2 linked regions of the Caballeronia sp. LZ062 genome follow. Each later gene encodes a partner of the first gene's protein in a complex. Links are inferred from orthologs where the notes say so. Each region holds a gene or a part of one and is shown in the gene's direction. Other genes may lie near its edges. The genes, in order: groL and metK.

Evidence for each region.
Region 2: the proteins of groL (region 1) and metK are in contact, whole or in part, in a cryo-EM structure (PDB 8P4O), measured with the Escherichia coli proteins. The link is inferred for Caballeronia sp. LZ062 from one-to-one orthologs.

Annotation. Positions count from the first base shown.
Region 1 is NZ_JARTWB010000002.1:355,018-358,244, forward strand. What follows is about bases 279-3,186. They hold groL (chaperonin GroEL), read left to right. Parts: upstream 279-866; coding sequence 867-2,507; downstream 2,508-3,186. Other genes in these bases: groES (co-chaperone GroES), read left to right, coding at 496-789; P9239_RS07720 (hypothetical protein), read right to left, coding at 2,612-3,040; P9239_RS07725 (DUF72 domain-containing protein), read right to left, coding at 3,084-3,186. In the rest of the region: more of P9239_RS07725, read right to left, coding at 3,187-3,227.
Region 2 is NZ_JARTWB010000002.1:2,587,376-2,590,508, reverse strand. The notes cover bases 302-3,115. They hold metK (methionine adenosyltransferase), read left to right. Parts: upstream 302-1,021; coding sequence 1,022-2,209; downstream 2,210-3,115. Other genes in these bases: P9239_RS18150 (phytanoyl-CoA dioxygenase family protein), read left to right, coding at 2,964-3,115; P9239_RS18155 (hypothetical protein), read right to left, coding at 2,287-2,637. Outside these bases: more of P9239_RS18150, read left to right, coding at 3,116-3,133. UniProt on the Escherichia coli protein: Catalyzes the formation of S-adenosylmethionine (AdoMet) from methionine and ATP.

The DNA of each region.
Region 1 (3,227 bases):
GTGATTTCGCATAGATCTTGCCGAATCGGCCGAGCGACCAACTCAAGCGCGGGACCCTTTTGTGAAAAGGATAGCGGCCCACACCTCGCGCCCTCCGTCCGCCTGCTAGTTTAGCGAGACGCGCGTACCGGTTACCCGGGTATACCCTGCCATCGATCGGTGCCCCCGGACGTTTGCGCGGAAGCCGCTAAGACTGCGGCATCGATTGCCGCGCGTTCGCGGGTGAATTGCAAGCTAGTCCCAAAGTCCTTATCTGCTGAAGGAACTCGCGCGGCTGACGGATTGAATGCTCGCTACGAGTCCAGAGTCGAGTGAACAAAGTTCCAAGAACCTCGATGAGCGAGCAATACCGCCTGCCCTCCTTGAAATTGTCAAATCCGGTCCATATAATTGGCACTCACTGCACGAGAGTGCTAACAAGATTTCCGTCCGGCGGGCTCGGCCCAAAGGACGGGCTATCCCGCGTTTTCAGTCTCATTCAAGAGAGGAGTGTGTATGAACCTTCGTCCTTTGCACGATCGCGTCATCGTCAAACGTCTGGACCAGGAAACCAAGACCGCATCGGGCATCGTGATCCCGGAAGCAGCGGCAGAAAAGCCGGATCAAGGTGAAGTCCTGGCCGTCGGCCCGGGCAAGCGCGATGACAAGGGCACGCAAAACGCCCTCGACGTGAAGGTGGGCGACCGCGTGCTCTTCGGCAAATACGCCGGCCAGACCGTCAAGGTCGACGGGCAGGAACTGCTCGTCATGCGCGAAGAAGACATCATGGCCGTTCTGGTCAACAAGTAAGCATTCTTCCTGTAAGCCGGACTTCGCGCCTGAAGGGCAGCGAGCCGGCACACTGAATCGAATCAAGGAGTCTGGATATGGCAGCTAAAGAAGTCACTTTCGGCGATTCCGCACGCGCCAAGATGGTCGAAGGCGTGAACATTCTGGCCAACGCGGTCAAGGTCACGCTGGGTCCGAAGGGCCGCAATGTCGTGCTCGAGCGTTCGTTCGGCGGCCCGACGGTCACCAAGGACGGTGTCTCGGTCGCGAAGGAAATCGAACTCAAGGACAAGCTCCAGAACATGGGCGCGCAAATGGTCAAGGAAGTTGCTTCCAAGACCAGCGACAACGCAGGTGACGGCACCACGACCGCTACCGTGCTCGCACAGTCCATCGTTCGCGAAGGCATGAAGTATGTCGCATCGGGCATGAACCCGATGGACCTGAAGCGCGGCATCGACAAGGCCGTTGCTGCAGCAATCGAAGAACTGCGCAAGATCAGCAAGCCCTGCACGACGAACAAGGAAATCGCGCAAGTCGGCTCGATCTCGGCGAACAGCGACACGTCCATCGGCGAGCGCATCGCTGAAGCCATGGACAAGGTCGGCAAGGAAGGCGTGATCACCGTCGAAGACGGCAAGTCGCTGCAAGACGAACTGGACGTCGTGGAAGGCATGCAGTTCGACCGCGGCTACCTGTCGCCGTACTTCATCAACAACCCGGACAAGCAAGTCGCCGTTCTGGAAAACCCGTTCGTGCTGCTGCACGACAAGAAGGTTTCCAACATCCGCGATCTGCTGCCGGTGCTGGAACAAGTCGCGAAGGCCGGCCGTCCGCTCTTGATCATCGCTGAAGACGTCGAAGGCGAAGCGCTCGCAACGCTCGTCGTCAACAACATCCGCGGCATCCTGAAGACCGTCGCTGTCAAGGCTCCGGGCTTCGGCGACCGTCGCAAGGCCATGCTGGAAGACATCGCGATCCTGACCGGCGGTCAAGTCATCGCGGAAGAAACCGGCCTGACGCTGGAAAAGGCGACGCTGCAAGAGCTGGGTCAAGCCAAGCGCATCGAAGTGGGCAAGGAAAACACGACGATCATCGACGGCGCTGGCGAAGCCGTGAACATCGAAGCTCGCGTGAAGCAAGTACGCAAGCAGATCGAAGAAGCGACGTCGGACTACGACCGTGAAAAGCTGCAAGAGCGCGTGGCCAAGCTGGCCGGCGGCGTGGCAGTCATCAAGGTCGGCGCTGCGACCGAAGTCGAAATGAAGGAAAAGAAGGCACGTGTCGAAGACGCTCTGCACGCAACGCGCGCAGCGGTGGAAGAAGGCATCGTGGCTGGCGGCGGCGTCGCGCTGATCCGTGCTCGCCGTGCAATCGACGGCCTGAAGGGCGCGAACGCCGATCAGGACGCAGGTATCAAGATCGTCCTGCGTGCGATGGAAGAGCCGCTGCGCCAGATCGTCACGAACGGCGGCGAAGAAGCCTCCGTCGTGGTGGCGGCTGTTGCTCAAGGTTCGGGCAACTACGGCTACAACGCGGCAACCGGCGAGTACGGTGACCTGGTGGAAGCCGGTGTCGTCGACCCGACGAAGGTGACGCGCACGGCGCTGCAAAACGCGGCTTCGGTGGCAGGCCTGCTGCTGACGACCGACGCAGCCGTTGCCGAACTGCCGAAGGAAGACGCTCCGATGCCTGGCGGCATGCCCGGCGGCATGGGCGGCATGGGCATGGACATGTAAGACGGCTTCGGCCCGACTACATCGGTGCGGGTCTCGCAAGGGGCTTGCACCGTGCCAAAGAAAAAACCTGCAGCGATGCAGGTTTTTTTTCGCCCATCGAAAAGCTATTTGTTCATCTCGTCGCGCAGCTTTTGGGCGGCGGCTTTGTAGTCGTAGGTCGGGTAAAACTCCGTGTGATATCCGCCCCAGGCCGTGGTTTCGATCGCGCGATTTACCTCTCGCAGCCTGTCCGCGGGCACGCGCAGGGTCACGACCTGGCCGATGCCCATCACCACATACCACGACACCACTTCCACGCCCGGCGGCGGAAACGTCTTGAAGTAGCCTTGTTCCTTCAACTGCTGATTGATCTTCGGCAGCGGCTTGGACTCGTCGTGCTTGAGGAAGATGGTCAGCAGGAACGTGCCGTCGCCCGCAGGCGTGGCCGGTGGCGGCGATGCGTCCTGCGCATGGACGGGCAGCGCCGCCGAGACAATCGTGGCGAGCATCGTGGCTCGGATCAGGCGGGCGAAGCGTCGTGCCGGCGTGTGCATCAGCGAATCTCCTTCGGGACCAGCGAGTGGAAGCGGAAAGGCGCTACGCCTTCCGATGATGAAGGTGCAGGCGCTCCATGACATGCAGCGCGTTGGGCTGCGCGTGGCCGAGCGTCGTGTTGTCGAAGACGCACCACACCTCGGGCGTCTTCTTCGCGCGGGCTTGCAGCGTGCGCGCCAGATCGTC
Region 2 (3,133 bases), 2.2 Mb from region 1 along the record:
CACGGCTCGAAGATCTTCAGCCGATAACCCTTGTAGTTCGGCAGCACTTCGCCGATGAACGGCACCACTTGCGCCTTGCCCGTCTTCGCGAGCCGGCCGACGGCGGTCAGCGTGCAGGTCGGAATGCCGAAGAACGGCACGAAGGTGGAATTGCGCATGCCGTAATCCATGTCCGCGCCGAGCATGACGGGCTTGCGGTCGCGCAGCCAGCGAAGCACGATGCGCGCGCTGTCCGCGCGGCTCGCCATGTCCGCGCCGAAGCGGGCGCGCTGCCGCTTCGCAATGTCTTCGACCTGCGGATTCGAGAACGGCTGATACAACGATCCGCATTGCCGGTGCAGCGAGTAGTTCAGAAAGATCGACCCGGCCTCGATGCCGACGAAGTGCAGGCCGAGGAAGAGCGTGGGCGGCAGATCGGGATCGCTGAGATCGACGGCGCTGTCCACTTCGATCAGCTTTTCCAGCTTCTTCGCCGATCCGAACCACTGCACGCTGCGCTCCACATAACTGCGAATGGCGTGGCGGAAGTGCATCTGCGCGACTTCCTCGCGACGCTCGGGCGACCATTCGGGAAAGCAAAGTTTGAGATTCGTATGCACGATGCGCTTGCGCCGGCTCGGAATCTGATACAGCAGCCAGCCGAGGCCGTCGCCGAAACGCGCGGTAATGCCGTAAGGAATGATCGCGAGAAACTTCAGAAAGCCAATGGCGAGCGACACGCCGATGCGCCCTAACATGAGGTGCTCCCGCGAACATACGGGCGGCGGCTACCAGCGGAGGATAAGCGCGGGACGAATGACAACAAGCGTTCGACTCTGTAAAAACACGGGAAACCGGTATAATAAGACCTTCGCCGAGTTAATGGACAACTTGCGGGGCGAAGCCGGCCTGAGCCAGATGCGTGCATCACGTGCACCGGGGTCAAGGACGGAGAAAGGACATCCGCTAAAGCGTCGCCGCTTCAGACTCCAAACGAAGTCGGCTACGTGAATCTCAACCGTACTCAATTGGAGTCTGAAGCGTGTCGAACGACTACCTGTTTACCTCCGAATCCGTTTCCGAAGGCCACCCGGACAAGGTCGCCGACCAAATCTCCGACGCCATTCTCGACGCCATCCTGACTCAGGACAAATACTCGCGCGTCGCGGCGGAAACCCTCTGCAATACCGGTCTCGTCGTCCTCGCGGGCGAAATCACGACCACTGCGAACGTCGATTACATCCAGATCGCGCGCGACACCATCAAGCGCATCGGCTACGACAACACGGACTACGGCATCGACTATCGCGGCTGCGCGGTGCTCGTCGCGTATGACAAGCAATCGCCGGATATCGCGCAAGGCGTGAACAAGGCGCACGACGACAATCTCGATCAAGGCGCGGGCGACCAGGGCCTCATGTTCGGTTACGCGTGCGACGAAACGCCGGAACTCATGCCGCTGCCGATCCACCTGTCGCACCGTCTCGTCGAGCGTCAGGCGAATCTGCGCCGTGACGGCCGTCTGCCGTGGCTGCGTCCGGACGCGAAGTCGCAAGTCACCGTGCGCTACGTGGACGGCAAGCCGCACTCCATCGACACCGTCGTGCTTTCGACGCAACACGCGCCGGACATCGAGCTGCCGCAACTGCGCGAAGCCGTGATCGAGGAAGTCATCAAGCCGACGCTGCCGAAGGAACTCATCAAGGGCGACATCAAGTTCCTGGTGAACCCGACGGGCCGGTTCGTGATCGGCGGCCCGCAAGGCGATTGCGGTCTGACGGGTCGCAAAATCATCGTCGATACGTACGGCGGCGCGGCGCCGCACGGCGGCGGCGCGTTCTCGGGCAAGGACCCGTCGAAGGTGGACCGCTCGGCCGCTTACGCGGGCCGTTATGTCGCGAAGAACGTGGTCGCGGCCGGTCTGGCATCGCGGTGCCTGATTCAGGTGTCGTATGCCATCGGCGTCGCGCGTCCGACTTCGGTGATGGTGAACACGTTCGGCACCGGCCGCGTGTCGGATGCCGAGATCACCAAGCTCGTGCTCGAACATTTCGATCTGCGTCCGAAGGGCATCATTCAGATGCTCGACCTGCTGCGCCCGATCTACGAAAAATCGGCGGCGTACGGTCACTTCGGCCGCGAAGAGCCGGAATTCTCGTGGGAAGCGGCAGACAAGGCGCTGTTGCTGGCCGAAGCTGCTGGCACGGAACCGGTGGTGCGCGTGGCGTAAGCTTCAGCGCAAAAGAAAAACGGCAGGCATTGCGCCTGCCGTTTTTTTTCGTCCGTTTTTGGCGAGAACGTCTCTTTCTAGCGCACCGCGAACGCGTACCAGCCCGCGCTGCTTGCCGATGTGCGACGCGGCCGGCGGCTCGTCAGCGCGGCGGCGCGCGGCTTGGGCGATGGCGCGCGCAACTGCATCGGGCGACGCAGCAGCGTTCTCAGCGAGACGTCGCGGGAGGCGGCGCGCGCGCGCAGATTCAGGAAGAAACCGCGAAACCAGGAGCGGATGCCATTGGCCGGATGCGCCGTGCTGGTCTGCGGCGCGAGCGCCTGGGTGCGGGCGGAATGATGCCGCAACGCGCGGATCATGCCGCGCCGGGCGGGCCGCGCGGCACGCGATGCAGCGCGTCGAAGCCCCTTAGCGATTCGGTGGTTCATGTCGGCGATAAGTTCGTCTGCGTGGTGGCAAGCTCGACGATAGTCGTCTCAAAATTGGCGTTCAAGGCTTCGATCCAACCTCGACTGCGAAGTTGCACCGAAACGATGCGGCCAATTTACCGGACGTGCGTGACTGTCGTAAGTCCGCGTTTTCCCTGCCGAAGTATTGAAGCAGACGCTTTATGGCGCGCTCTGTGCGCCAGACCGCAAGCGCCTCGGGCGACTCGCGCCGACTACAATAGCCGCATCGCCCAATTTCGCCCCAATTTCGGGTATTGCGCTGGCCACATGAGGCGATCCCGAGGCCGCGCCGAGGCTGAACCAACATGTCTGAACAAACGTCGCTGAAATCGAAGAACGATCAGGTGCAGGAGCTGCGCCAAATGGGCTTCGTCATCGTAAAAGGACTCCTGTCCGACGCGCGGTGCGATGCGCTGCGAGAAGTCGCCCAGCGGCAATTGGCGCAAGCCGCCGCGCCCGTCGAATACGAAGCGGA